DNA from 3 places in the Shewanella woodyi ATCC 51908 genome. Region 2 is predicted to be linked to each of the others. Evidence: predicted binding sites of a transcription regulator. Region 2 holds the regulator's gene; each other region holds the start of a gene.

Region 1 (4,476 bases), 400 kb from region 2:
CTTTATCGCTTTCACCACGCATCTCTGCAATCACTGTTTCACCGAACCTCTCCTTATGTTGAGCAAGGAAAAGAAAACGACTGCGAGATAGCATGCGACCGTTGCTATTTTTACGGTAAGAGCCACGTAAAAATAGAGTACAAAGCTCAGCGGCGCCGGTGTAATCGTGACATAAGGTCAAGGTTTCAACTTCGTTGCGAACCTCAATCTGCTCCGAATGATACACCTCAGTACCTAGCCTGTAGTGGTAGAAGGCATCTTCCATCCCCACAGCAGCCTCAATGCCACATGTACCTACAACTTCACCAGTTTCTGTGTCTTCAAGCACCATGAGATAGCCTTCATCAAAAGGCTTATCCACCTCTTTTAAAAACGAAGCTTCAACTCGGGCTATTTTATTTCTAAGTAGCTCTTCATTGACTGGCAATGACGTAAATCCGTGTCCGGATTCTTCGGCTATTTGATACAGCGCTTCAAAGTCGCTAGATCGGATAGGACGTATTATTAACATCTCTGAGTCTCCTCACTTTCACTCGGCCGCTTAACGTTCCCTGTCTACTAACTATAAGACAAGTAGAGAATCATTAAGGTTCAAGTATTCCCTATGACAAATAAGGGTATCGGTTTTATACCAATACCCTAAATGCCAATTAGGCCGCAACGACTTTAGCTACAGCACGCTCAAAGCGTACTAGACCTTCAGCAATATCTGCTTCAGGAATAACCAGAGATGGAGTAAAACGTATTACGTTTGCACCAGCAACTAAGCTCATTAAGCCTTCGCCTACAGATGCAACAAGGAACTCTTTAGCGCGTCCCTGATACTTATCATTGAGAACAGCGCCCAGTAGCAGCCCCTGTCCACGAACTTCAGCAAACACCTGATGCTTATCGTTGATCTTATTCAGACCGTCACGAAGTAGCTGCTCACGTACCTTAACGCCGTTAAGCACTTCAGGAGTGTTAACCACATCAAGGACAGCATTACCGATAGCACAAGCAAGTGGGTTACCACCATAAGTTGAACCATGAGTGCCTATCTTAAGGTGATCGGCAATCTCTTTGGTAGTCAGCATAGCTGCAATTGGGAATCCGCCGCCAAGTGCCTTAGCCGTTGTCAAAACGTCAGGTACCACGTCACCACGCATATATGCGTATAGCTCACCTAGACGACCAACACCAGTTTGAACTTCATCAAATACTAATAGTGCATTGTGCTTATCACACAAGGCACGAACCGCTTTAAGGAACTCAGGATCGACGTCGATAATTCCGCCTTCGCCTTGAAGTGGCTCCATCATAACAGCGCAGGTAGTATCAGAAATAACAGCTTCTAGTGCCGCAATATCATTGAAAGGAACATGAGTAATGCTCTGTGGCTTAGGACCGAAACCATCAGAATATGCCGCTTGACCACCAACACTAACAGTGAAGAAGGTGCGGCCATGGAAAGCTTTATCGAATGCAATAATTTGATCTTTCTCTGCACCAAACTTATCCATTGCATAACGGCGAACAAGTTTCAATGCAGCTTCGTTGGCTTCAGCGCCTGAGTTAGCAAAGTAAACACGATCAGCAAACGTTGCATCGACTAGTTTAGTCGCTAGCGCTAATGCAGGTTCGTTAGTCATTACATTTGAAAGATGCCAAAGTTTTTCACCTTGCTCCTTCAGTGCGCTCACTAAGGCTGGATGACAGTGACCAAGACAGTTAACCGCAATACCACCAGCAAAATCGATAAACTCATTCCCCTCCTGATCCCAAACTCGGCTTCCCTCTCCACGAACAGGGATAACAGCCGAAGGCGCATAGTTAGGCACCATCACATCATCAAACTGGGCTCTTGTCAGGGTCTTGTTTACGCTCATACCTTCTCATCCTTTATTGTTGTTGATGGCTCTCAAAGCCACTAGGCCCGCCTATTTTCTTTATAATAGCTCACGCTGGCGGTGCTTATTTACATTACTTAAGAGACATTAATAGCGAAAATGTGATCAAAACACCAGTTTCTTACACTCAAATAAGATCAGCAGCACATATTTATTGCATAAAGATTTGAGTTTAAGAATTATACAAGCGTTTATAACGGGGGTTTAGAGCATATTTAGTCATAAAAAAAGTTACTCCAACCCATTTTATTTAAATATTCACCACAAATGCATAGATAACAGTAAAAATGGTCCATTAATGCGAACTTAATCCTAGTTTTTCGCTTTTTGCACATGAAGAGCTTAGTTCAAAACATAAGATAGGAAAGTAAATTAACAAAAGCGCTATATAGATATCGATATCGATAGGGGAATGCCACCCCCTCAATCACAGCCTTGTTCAGCTATCCTACTAAGGCTCTGAAACAAGCAGCTTGAGGTAGCTTGGATAATAGGTAGGAGATTAGATGATATCCAGCTTGCGATAGTTTTGTGCTTTTAACCTGATAATCTCCTGCTCACTCAACTCATAATAATCGAACATGATCCGCTTCTCCTGCACAGAGAGCTCTCTCATCTCCTCCAGTAACACAACCTTAGCGTAACAATTTGCCCGAGCAACGATGGAAGCATTTTCAGAAAGCTCTTTATAGCTAAGATTATTGTCCAGCTCGGCCATCACAGCCCCCATAGCACTATCACTGAAGTTGAGCTGCTCCAACAACTGCCAGTTAAGCCTATCCCCATGCTCTATCACCAACTCATAGACTCTCTGGGAGGGAAACTCAGTTGCCAGAACGGCATCATAGAGCTCTTTGTCTCTACTATTACTCGCCTCTCGCAGCCAAACTCCCCATGTTTCTTCAAATAGTAGTGCACTATTTTTCAATACCACAGATGGCCCTAGCTGACTCAACAAGGTACAGGTATAAACAAAAACACCATCTTTTTCATGTAGCTTAGCCAAAGCTTGTGCTGCAATGGCACTCACCATGGAGTAACGCCACAATTTTCGGGTAGTCCAAAGTAGATTAGCGTGACCAGAAGGCAGCCAATTTCGTAGGCAGAAATAGGGCACAAGTAACTTAATATTCTCAATACCAATAAAATTGAGCACCAGTTTAATGTCGGTTACTTTGACATCAGAGCCTTGAGGACGCCTGTGTCTAAAAGAGGAGCTATTAACGATATTGAGTAGGTCCCTTACTAACCAAGATTCATTGGCAATCAAAGGGCGAAGACGATTAATATCAAGATTGTTACTCTGCAAAAGCTCTAACATCAGCAGCTGTGACTCATTGATCCCAGCACTTTTTATCACAGAATCTGCCGAAGCTAATCTATGGTCAACGGCACAGCTTACGGTATCGATCAACTGTTTGGACACTCGATCGAATATATCTTTAGCTTCTATCTGTTTAGTCAACCTCTCCAATACAGCTTCACGCTCAATGGCTAACTTATTGGCATCATTCTCAAGCTCGGCATCAAGCTCATCAAACATTGAGCTGGATTTTTGCTTTCCTACAATCAACTGTTGATAAAGCCTATGCTCAATCTCAATTACCTTACCAGGTCTCACTCCACCAGCTACCGATATCGCCACGCTCAATCTATCCTCAAATAAAAGCTATAAGTGATAATTTAGCACTATTTCTCAACTAAAATGATAAATTACCGATAAATCACGGCTTAATTCTTATCTCTACTCAACTTAAACACTTTAACTCTCAATAGCTTTAGCCAGTTGCAATCCCAAAAGCACAAATTTCGGCTAAAAATAACCTGCTAATCTCCTATCCCAGAGACCACAAAAAAGATAGCCGAAAAGCATTAATATTTATTTATAATTAATCTAAATCTTATAGAATAATAGGCAGTTAACTTAACCTAGCCAGGAGAGTCATGGAACCCGCCATTCTTATTATTACTTTAGCTTGTGGCATGCTTGTCAGTCGAGTCGGATTGCCACCGCTGATTGGTTACCTTGTTGCGGGCTTTGTGCTGTTTTTATTTGGAATTGACGAATCCAGCCTTCCCCTGCTCGAGCAGCTGGCGGAGTTAGGCGTAACCCTACTGCTTTTTGCAATTGGCTTAAAACTGGATATCAAAAGTCTCTTTAAAGCAGAAGTATGGGCAGGCTCTAGTCTGCACTTAATGGGCTCGATGATCTTCTTTATTCCCCTACTTAAACTACTGGGAATGCTCGGTCTGGAACAATTAACCGGACTCGAGTTTAATCAACTGGCTCTGTTGGCGTTCGCCTTAAGCTTTTCCAGTACTATTTTTGCCGTTAAGATACTGGAAGATAAGGGTGATATGCAGTCACTCTATGGCCGTGTTGCTATCGGTATCTTGATTATGCAAGATATCTTTGCTGTTGCCTTTTTAACTATCTCTAAAGGTGATATTCCCTCTGTTTGGGCCTTTGGTCTGCTACTGCTTCCCTTAGCAAAACCACTTATCTATCGCGCTTTCGATCGCGTTGGTCACGGTGAACTGCTGGTCCTCTTTGGCCTAGTTATGGCCTTAGTATTAGGGGCATGGC
Region 2 (6,617 bases):
GGCAGGGGTGTATAAAAGCTTTAATGACAATGGTCGCGGAGTTTACGCTAAGAACACCAAGCTGACAAGCCCTAATTCAATAAGAATAAAAAAAGAACGGAATTACTCCCAGTATCGGCTTCTTATGATGCCTTAGAGTATATTTTTAGGTAGAATCCCATTCATTATAACATTTAAGCCATAAATGGGGTGTCTAATATCTATTACTCCCCACCAACCAGAGCCTATATATGGATTTGAACGCTATTCGTCAGTTAGCCGACAACGACATGCAAAACGTCAACAAGCTAATATACAAACAACTAGAATCTGATGTAGCCCTGATAAATCAGTTAGGCTTCTACATTATTAACGGCGGCGGCAAACGTATGCGCCCCCTACTCTCTATCTTAGCTGCACGTGCAGTTGACTATAATGGTGAAGCTCACCTGAAGCTTGCCGCCATTATTGAATTTATCCACACAGCTTCACTGCTTCATGATGATGTTGTTGATGAGTCTATGTTACGCCGCGGAAGAGAAACTGCTAATGCCCTTTTTGGTAACAGTGCCAGCGTACTAGTCGGAGATTTCCTCTATACCCGCTCATTCCAGATGATGACTGAACTGGGTAGCATGGAGGTGCTTGAAGTGCTTGCCGATGCAACCAATGTGCTCGCCGAAGGTGAAGTACTGCAGTTAATGAACTGCAACGACCCAAATACTACCGAAGAGAGCTACATGCGCGTCATCTACTGTAAAACGGCCAAGCTTTTCGAAGCTGCAACCCGTTTAGCAGGTGTGTTAGCTGACAGCCCTAAAGAGATACAGGTCGCTTTAGCTGACTATGGTAAATACTTAGGCACCGCTTTCCAATTAACAGATGATCTACTTGATTATACTGCTGATACTGAAGAGCTAGGTAAAAACATAGGTGATGATCTTGCTGAGGGGAAACCCACTCTTCCACTTATCTATGCTATCGCCCACGGCTCAGAAACAGAACAGACGCTTATTCGCACAGCAATTGAGAAAGGTGATGGTACAGACAGTATCGACCCCATTTTAGCAGCACTTGATAACTGTGGCGCGCTTGAATACACCTATAAACGTGCTCAGGAGGAAGCTGAAAAGGCCATAGGCGCACTTTCTATCCTTCCAGAGAGTGACTATAAGCAAGCTTTAATTTCACTGGCTAAAATAGCGGTAGCTCGTAACCATTAATTAAATATAGGTTGCCAAAACTAATCCCTGCGATCTGGGATAAGTACATCCATGTACAAACCCCTTCAATCGCTATCCCTGCGATCTGGGATAAGTACATCCATGTACAACCCCCTCAATCGCTATCCCTGCGATCGGGGATAAATACATCCATGTACAAAAAAGGAGCCGTTAGGCTCCTTTTTTATTATCTGATGTATTCAGACAATCATTACTTAACGAACTCAACACCTAGTTTGATGTCAGCATTAAGTGTATCTAACATGGCATCGCGTGCGTTTGCTTCAAACTCACTCACATCACCATAGGCTAGTACTTTCTCTACGCCATTTTTACCAAGTAGTATTGGTTGTGCGAAGAACTCTGCATGCTCACTGCCACCATCGACATAAGCACACTCAACAACGTTGGCTTCGCCTTGAAGACCACGTACAAGTGACAGACCAAAACGACAAGCCGCTTGACCCATTGAAAGTGTTGCACTGCCGCCGCCAGCTTTAGCTTCAACAACTTCAGTACCAGCATTTTGGATACGAGTTGTTAATGCAGCAACCTCTTCATCACTAAAGCTCACGCCTTCAATTTGAGAAAGAAGTGGAAGAATCGTCACACCACTGTGACCACCAATAACATTGACATTCACATCGGCAACGTTAAGACCTTTTGCTTCAGCAACAAAAGTTTCAGAGCGGATCACATCTAAAGTTGTCACACCAAATAAACGATTTTTATCGTATACACCTGCCGCTTTCAACACTTCAGCAGCAATAGCAACTGTTGTGTTTACTGGGTTAGTGATAATACCGATAAGTGCTTTAGGGCAAGTTGCAGCACATTTTTCAACTAGGTTTCTAACGATACCTGCGTTGATGTTAAATAGATCTGAGCGATCCATTCCAGGCTTACGAGCAACACCCGCTGAGATAAGAACAACATCAGCACCTTCAAGTGCAGGCGAAGGATCTTGGCCTGCAAAACCTTTAACTTCTACAGCTGTCGGGATATGACTAAGGTCAACGGCAACACCAGGTGTTACAGGAGCAATATCATATAGTGATAGTTTAGAATCGGCAGGCAATTGTGTTTTAAGTAGTAGGGCAAGAGCTTGTCCAATACCACCTGCGGCACCAAGTACAGCAACTTTCATAGTTATCTCCGTCTTTTCTTAGGTGTTTTGTGATGTAGGTCTACATTCAAGATGTCGGCAACATTACTGGAATCACAAAGAGATTTCAATTATCCCTTAGTCGTGGTTAGGCTTTTATGGTCATTATGATTAATAAATAGTCTAAGAACGTCATATTTCAAGCTTGAAGTGACTTTTTCAGCGTAATATCGCCATTACTAATATAACTTAGGCTGATCTTTAGGCCTCCTTGCTGTACAAAATTGCATTCTTATTCATTAAAGTCGGGTATTTGTTGACAAAATCGACTAATATATTCAAAATACCTCAGTTTTTTGAATATAGAATAATAAAATTATGCAGGCAGCAAAAACTCAAGACGAACTCGTTAAGACCTTTAAAGCAATTTTAAAAGAGGAGCGATTTGGCTCCCAAAGTGAAATTGTTATCGCGCTTCAAGCTGAAGGCTATAACAATATCAACCAATCCAAAGTATCTAGAATGCTAAGTAAGTTTGGCGCTGTTCGTACACGTAACGCCAAGCAAGAGATGGTGTACTGTCTTCCAGCTGAACTAGGCGTGCCTACCGCTGGTAGCCCGCTGAAAAACTTAGTATTAGATGTTGATCATAACCAAGCGATGATAGTTGTAAGAACCAGCCCTGGTGCTGCACAGCTTATTGCTCGTTTGCTTGATTCGATAGGCAAGCCCGAAGGAATACTGGGCACTATTGCTGGCGACGATACCATCTTTATTACGCCATCAAATATCCAAGAGATCGACAAAACATTAATTACTGTCAAATCACTATTTAATTTTACTAATTAATTAGCAAGGTAGAGTATATACCATAAAAAAACGCACCTTTAAGGTGCGTTTTTTTATGGTAGCTATAAAGGATTAATCCGCAGCTTTTTCCATAAAATCCAGTGAAGGAGCAAAGAAAGAGGAACCTGTTAATGCTTGGGTAAAGTGAAGTAAGTGATCATGGTGCCCATGCCCATCTCCCTGAACCATACTTTCAAGCATCTTTTCAAAGTTAACTGAGTTCCCACAGTTTGAGATAAACATAAGCCCCTGCTCTTTAACCGAACCATAAGGCATACTTTGTCTCAAGATCTCCATCGAATTACCCTGCTCGTCTTTGAGATTAACTCGCTTAATGTGGCTTGTTAACGGTTTGTCGGCAGATGCGTACTCAATATTGTCCTGCTTTGTACGGCCAATGATATCCTCCTGCTTCTTTTGCGGGAGCCTATGCCACTTACTTAAATTATGTGCATATTTCTGTACATGAATATAACTGCCAGCTTTGAAAGCCTCATCTTCACTACCTACTAATGCAACCTCTTGGCGATTACGCCCTTTCGGATTTTCAGTGCCATCGACAAAACCTGTGAGATCGCGATTATCCATGAAGCGGAAGCCACGCTCTTCATCAACAAGCTCAACGAGCCCCTCAAGCATTTGGCACACTTCATTAGCAACCAGGTGTAGAATATCGAAACGGTCACAACGAATATGCACAAAAAGATCATACTCAAGTGCTGGCGCATCACGATTATCTGCATTCATCGCAGGAAACGGCTTCAACTGCGCTGGGCGGGCTGATGGATATAAGCTATCCCAATAGTTAGCACCGATAGCAACAAAGCCATTGAATGCGCTATCAGCATATTGATCACTAAGCTCATAGACATACTGAGCTACGTTAGCTAAACAAGGTCGTAACTGAGATTCGACGCCATCATTAGCATTAAACATCAAATACACGCTGTGCAAATTACCTTCAGCACAAACACCCAACTGTTCACGAGGCATAACCTGGTTATCCATCTCTTTAATCACCCTTTAGCACTAATTTATTATCGGCAGCATTATCTACAATTTTAGCTATTAATGATATTAACTAACGCACATTTAATAGGATTACTACCCACCAACAAACTAGCATACATTTTAACTATATTAACACCTAACTCTAAGATTTGAGAGTTCAATACCCCGAAGCTTGTCCATCCTTGCGGCTTTCAGAAGCACCCCGATAAACGCCAGTATCAGGATCAACCGCTATTGCTTGATAACCACCAAACCCACCTAAGTTATCTTTTAAACTATGACCTTTCTTGATTAACTCTCTTCTCGTCTGAACAGAAAAACCAGACTCCAAACTAATATATCCGCCATCAGACATCTTCTCCCCTGTGGGCTGAGATGAACCAGAGTGCAAAATTCTCGGTGCATCTCCCGCTTCCTGTAGGTTCATCTTAAAGTCGAGTAAGTTAATCAAGATCTGTGCATGCATCTGAGGTTGAGTGGCACCACCCATGACGCCAAAACTCAACCAGGGCTTGCCATTTTTAGTAACAAAAGCAGGAATAATGGTATGAAATGGGCGCTTACCTGGAGCGTAGCTATTAAAACGTCCAGGGCTAAGATCAAACAGCTGACCACGGTCTTGCAATACAAAGCCTAAATCTGGCGGCGTCATTCCCGACCCCATCCCTCTAAAGTTACTTTGAATTAACGACACCATATTTCCTTCGCGGTCTGCGGTAGTCAGATACACGGTATCACCATGCATTAATGCAGGATGGCCTGCATCAACAACTCTTTTAGCCTGGTTTGCATCAATAAGCTTGGCCCTTTGGTAGTTATACTCCTCAGAGATAAGCTCAGCCACAGGGATAGCGTTAAAGTCCATATCAGCATAAAACTTGGCTCTATCGGCAAAGGCCAACTTTTTAGCCTCAACAAAATGATGAATATATTCAGTGCTCCCCGGCCCCATTTGCTCGAGATTAAATGGCTCTAAGGTTTTTAAAATCTGTAATGCTGCAATACCTTGTCCATTGGGGGGAAGCTCCCACACATCATAGCCGCGGTAGTTCACTGAAACGGGCTCAACCCACTCACTCTTATGCTCACTTAAATCTTCATAGGAGAGGTATCCGCCCTGATCTTTCATATATCTGACAATGCTCTTAGCAATAACCCCTTGATAAAAAGCCTCTCTCCCACCTGACGCAATTTTTTCATAGGTATTCGCTAACGCTGGATTTTTAAAGATCTCACCACTCTTTGGCATCTTGCCACTAGGCATGTAGGTCTCTTTAAAACCAGGATATTGAGATAATTTAGGTGCGCTTCGTGCTAAGTAGTAAGCGATAAGCTCTGAAACAGGGAAGCCTTGGCGAGCATAATCGATTGCAGGGGCTAAGTTGCTGGCCATTTTAAGCTTACCAAACTTATCATGAAGTTCGAACCAAGCATCCACTGCACCAGGAACTGAAACAGGCAAAGGCCCATAGGGAGGAAGATAGTCTAAATTTAGCTGTTTTAATTTAGCTAAAGTTAAGCTTTTTGGGCTTTTTCCAGAGCCATTGATACCATAAAGGCGCTTATCTTTAGCGCTCCATACAATGGCGAATAGATCGCCACCGATACCAGAGCCCGTCGGTTCTACCAGGCCCAACATCGCATTGGCAGCGATAGCAGCATCAACAGCACTGCCACCTTGTTTAAGGATATCCAGAGCCACTTGGGTTGCAAGGGGCTGGCTGGTAGCAGCCATTCCATTGGTGGCTAGGACCTCAGAACGAGTCGCAAAAGGTTTACCTGTTATTCTGTCTGCAGCATTAGCCCCAAATGTCACTAAGGCGATAAAGACAGCTACTATTTCTATTTTCATAACCCCTCCAATAATAACAAGCTATCATGAGGTGGGGATTGTACCCAAACAACTTCAAGATGCAGGATTCAGCATGTCGAGAAGTGACAGAGTTCAAGGTCGTTAATTGCTCCTGCATTAACGACATTCTCGCCATCCATGGCGGTCTTCATGAAATAGTAGGACTAGTTATTCTCGGCTCTGGCATCCTGCTTCGCCCTACCTTCCGCATCCATGCAGTCGTAATTCAATATTTCATAACACAGAAAAATGTTGCTTCTCGCCGTGCCCTTCGGGAGTTCCCGTAGAATCTCTGCACTGCGTTAGTGATATCAACAAGGGAATAACCATTATCCTCAATCACTGCCTTGTTCAGCTATCCTACGGGGGCTCTGAAACGAGCACCTTGAGGTAGCTTGGGTATGAATCATCAAAACATGACTAAAGAGTGAACAGGGGTTGTCAGGCTAACTCGTTGACCCGGAACTAATTGACTAAGTTGGCTATTCACCTCATAGCTCTGCTCAGCGACGTTAACCTTATAATGGCAAGTATTCCCTAAAAAACGACGCTCTAAGATAACCCCTGTTCCAGCTTCATCAGCTACAATCTCCAGTTG
Region 3 (4,476 bases), 3.0 Mb from region 2:
CGAGTTGTGATGCAGCGGTTATCGGTTTAAGTGCTCCTGTTTGAATATCAAATAGGTACAAACCTCTCTCTTTGGTTCCGATCCAAAGCGTATTACTTTTCCCAATTTCCAAGCTGCTTATACTGTCACCCAGCTCACTGTTTATTTGTGGGAAATTGATGATTTCATTATCAGGCTCGATTAGAGATAGCCCCTTATCAGAGACTAACCAGATTCGATCAAACTGATCGCCGAAGATTAAGTTTAATCGATTGCTGATAAGTCCTTTATTGTTTGGGGAGGAGAGAAAATGATGAAGGATCCTATTTTCGGTGGGAGAGTACTGAATTAAGCCATTATCATGGGTTGCTAGCCACAAGATGCCGCGGCTATCTTGGTACAAATCTATGATACCTGTATTAGAGAGGGGGCTGTTTGACTCATTAAAGGGGATAAAGGTATCAGTGTTTGCTTGATATAGATTTAGTCCATCACTTTTAGTGAGCAACCATAACTGTTTCTTTCTACCGAAGAAAAGCTTTTGGATGTGCTTCTCTGTAGGGCCTTTATGATCGCCCGCCTGATAGAGTTTAAAGTGCTTTCCGTCATAACGATTAAGCCCTGCTTGAGTGGCTATCCAAAGAAACCCCTGATCATCTGTCACTATGTCGTTGACAGTGTTCATCGACAGCCCTTGTTCCGCTTTATAGGCGTCGAAAATAGGCTGGTTTTCCATGGCAAAAAGAGGGCAGCCAATTAACCAAATTACACTTAAAATGAAAATTCTCATCCGGTAGCGTTAGTTTGCGTCTTATTAGTAGTTGTTAAGTCTTTAAGTTTAGAAGCAAATAGCAAAAGTGCGAGGAGTAATTATAGGAATAAAAAAAGAGTGGCACAGCCACTCTTTTTTAGTTTGAGGTCGTGGTGATCTTTAGAAGATCAGATGAGCCACACCCGCAATGATAGGTAAGGTTACTAAGGTCCTCAGAATAAAGACAACAAACAGCTCCAGTATATTGACGGGAATTTTACTGCCTATCAAAAGTGCACCGACTTCGCTCATGTAGATAAGCTGAGTAACAGACATGGCTGCGATGATAAATCGAGTCATATCTGACTCTATTGAACTTGCCAAGATAGAGGGCAGGAACATATCGGCAAAACCAACCACGATAGTCTTAGAAGCGGCTGTTGCTTCTGGTACCTGAAGTAGCTCTAGAAGCGGAATAAATGGCATACCAAGGTAGTCAAAAATAGGGGTATGTTCGGCAACGATGAGCGCCACAGTACCGATTGCCATGACGACTGGGATCACGCCAAACACCATATCAATGACGTTTTTCATACCATCTGTGAGTGTGTGCTTTATGCCGCCAGCTTTTGAAGCCTTATTTAACGCCTGCTCCACGCCCCATGATAAAACCCCTTTACCTGCTGGGATCACCTCATCATCAGGATGTCTTGGTGTGTCGTCAATATAGGTGTCTTTCTTCCAAGACAGCGGCGGCAGTTTAGGCACAATAATCGCAGCCATCAAACCGGCAAAACAGACGGTAAGGTAGAAGGGGACAAACATATGCTCTAATTTTACCTGAGAGATCACGACCAGAGAGAAGGTAATAGAGACAGCAGAGAAAGTTGTGCCAATAACAGCGGCTTCTCTTTGGGTATAGAAGCGAGCTTCATACTGTTTACTGGTCATCAAGATACCAACACTACCATCACCTAACCAAGATGCCATACAGTCGATGGCACTACGTCCTGGTAGATTGAAAACAGGGCGCATAATTTTAGTGAGTAAGGTACCAAATAGCTCGAGTAGGCCAAAGTTGAGCAGAAGAGGAAGCAGCATGCCTGCGAAAATAAATACACAAAATAGCACTGGAAGCAGATCATTGAGTACCAACGCACCCGTATCGCCAGAGCGGATAGCCTCGGGACCTACCTGCGCAAAAGTCAGTAGAATAAATATCGCACCTAAAACCCTAATGATAAGCCACATAGGTGTGACGTTTAGCAGCGAATTGAGAAAGCCATTTTGGGTGACAAATATTGGTTTGAGCAGCTTAGTGACCACTGTAGCGATCGCCGTAAAGCAGACTACGCCCGTCACGATAGCGGTTAACCAAGTTCCCAGAAGTGCCTGTAACCCTTTAGATACAATCGCAATTGGGATAGTAATTGCATCTTGATAACTGATAGGGGTCATAAATAGTAACAGGCCTATTAATGACGGAATAATAAATGTCAGTATGGTTTTAATGTTATGGTTTTGTTTTTCTGCCACTTTTTTTTACTCTAAATTATCGGTTCAGTACAATTCCAATAAGTTATCATCTTATTCGAAGTGAAATTATCACTGAATATCCATTCATGCTAAGGAGGGCAAGATTACCCCCTTCATTCCAGTATGTAAAACCTTATCTATTACTCCGGTGATTCTGCATACCGTAGAATAGTTATTGCATCTTTTTGATTAATTATATTGTAGCGCAGGAGGGGGATATTTAGCTATGAGGTTTTTGGTAAAATACTTGTTAAAACAGTGTGTTGGTTCTGTTTGTTGTGTGTGGTTGTTTTAGCGAGAGATGGCATAGTTATCTCTATGCCATCTGTATCATCCAGGCTGATACCGATGGCTATTAACTAGCCAAAGGTGTCTCGCATCCCTTTTGCCTTGTTTGCATTCTCTTTAAGCTCTAGCACCGAGGCTTCAACACTGTGAACAGCTTGTAGATTCTCGGCACTGGCTAGGCTGATTGAACTTATCACACTGTTGATTTCATGGATAACTTGTTTCTGTTGATCGGCTGCGACGGCATTTTGCTGTGCAAGAGAGTGAATAGTGCCGATGGCTTGGTAGATATTATCGACTTTTACTGCTGCATCCTGAGTCTGTGTTGCGCACTGCTCGGCTTGTACTCGGCTTTGATCCATCTGGCCCGCCCAGCTTGAAAGCATAGAGAACATCTTGTCGACACTTTTAGAGATCCGATTGGTCGACTCTTGAGTTCGGCTCGAGAGCACTCTGACTTCATCGGCAACGACAGAAAATCCGCGTCCCTGCTCTCCAGCTCTGGCAGCTTCTATCGCAGCATTGAGCGCCAAAAGATTGGTTTGTTCAGCAATGGCATCAATTTCACTCATCGCCGCTGCCACCTGTTCAGCTTCTTTATTCAGTTGATTGGCGTTGGCCGCAGCATCGCTGACCGCTTGAGTTAAGTCCACAATACTTTTGGTATTACTATGCATTGAGTCACGGCTATCTAAACAGAGGCGATAGGTTTCATCTATGCTGTTGGAGGTCGATTGGGTATTGTTAGCCACTTCGCCTATGGTCGAACTCATCTCCTCCATGGCACTGGCCATCTGTTCCACTTGCTGGCTCTCTTGGTTGAGTCCTGCGTGAGTTTGATTGGCGGCAACCACAAGTTGATCCGCTATCTCATCTATCTGTTCGGCGTTATCTTGTGAGCGGCCTAATATGCCTTGGATTTTGGCGCCTTGGAACATGATTTGAAAATCAAGTACAGATGAGGTGTCGCGGCCACAATAGACAAAGCGGCTAACGGAGTCATAATCCTGTTTCATCTGCATCAGCTTTTTAGGGACAATAAAAGCTTCATCGTAAAAAATAGCTAAATTGAGTCCCATCAGTAGGGCACCTGCGAGAATCACGCCCCAACCCCAAAACATGCCTGCGATAGCTAAGCCTGTAGTGGCACAAACAGCTGAAAGAATTCGCTTTTGAGTGAGCGACATAGGATCTTTTACCGCTTTACCACTGTTTAGCCGTTTGTAGATCTTAGCTGCCCGAGATGTAAGTTGAGATGATGCGGCAACCCGTACAGATTGATAACCTACTATCTGACCAGCTTCATAAAGAGGTGAAACAAAAGCATCAACCCAGTAGTAACTACCGTCTTTACAGCGATTTTTAACAACACCACGCCAAGATTGTCCCGCTTTGAGTTTCTCCCAGAGCTCTTTAAATGCAGCACTGGGCATCTCCCGATCTCTGACTATATTGTGGTTTTGACCGATAAGTTCGGATTCACTGTAGCCGGATATATCGATAAATTTTTGATTAGCGTAGGTGATCACCCCGCGTTTATCGGTGATCGATATGAGTTCATCATCTGGATTAAGTTTGATCTCTCTCCCGGATTGGGGGGTATTTGTTGGCTTCATCAATTTTCCCGTTCAAACAGCTAAATCTAAGTCAGATCAATTGTCGGTTTTGTGAATTGTATCACTTATGTGTTTGTTTTGTTGTCGCTTTAATATATTTAGATGGTTTCTTGTTTGCGTGAGCATCTTTTAGTGGAACCTGCTTTTATGTGTGCCTATTGCGATTGTTAATACTAGTTATGGCTTTTAGGTTGGTGGCTAAAACTGCTTTGCTTTACGACTTGTTTGTCGGTGAAATGGCTTATTTATCATGTTTTACTTTTTTGAAAATTGAATTGTTGATAATTGGCGCTAGACCTCGTTAAA

Evidence for each region. Region 2 encodes ArgR, which controls arginine synthesis, uptake and breakdown. Its sites were predicted from a motif close to ANTGAATANNTATTCANT; they were not measured.
Region 1: a site for ArgR is predicted at 2,096-2,113, ahead of SWOO_RS03370 (aspartate aminotransferase family protein). Genes of this name have one in related genera too.
Region 3: a site for ArgR is predicted at 2,338-2,355, ahead of SWOO_RS18130 (YjiH family protein). Genes of this name have one in related genera too.

The regions. Positions count from the first base shown of each region.
Region 1 covers NC_010506.1:905,554-910,029, reverse strand. Annotated here, with positions in the region: gene astA (arginine N-succinyltransferase) at 1-511, opposite strand, end outside; gene SWOO_RS03370 (aspartate aminotransferase family protein) at 651-1,868, opposite strand; gene SWOO_RS03365 (HDOD domain-containing protein) at 2,392-3,534, opposite strand; gene SWOO_RS03360 (cation:proton antiporter family protein) at 3,834-4,476, shown strand, end outside.
Region 2 covers NC_010506.1:1,309,277-1,315,893, reverse strand. Annotated here, with positions in the region: gene ispB (octaprenyl diphosphate synthase) at 231-1,202, shown strand; gene mdh (malate dehydrogenase) at 1,414-2,349, opposite strand; gene argR (transcriptional regulator ArgR) at 2,686-3,156, shown strand; gene SWOO_RS05090 (Dyp-type peroxidase) at 3,229-4,164, opposite strand; gene ggt (gamma-glutamyltransferase) at 4,325-6,019, opposite strand; gene SWOO_RS05080 (ABC transporter ATP-binding protein) at 6,429-6,617, opposite strand, start outside.
Region 3 covers NC_010506.1:4,291,461-4,295,936, reverse strand. Annotated here, with positions in the region: gene SWOO_RS18135 (two-component regulator propeller domain-containing protein) at 1-769, opposite strand, end outside; gene SWOO_RS18130 (YjiH family protein) at 911-2,266, opposite strand; gene SWOO_RS18125 (methyl-accepting chemotaxis protein) at 2,626-4,170, opposite strand.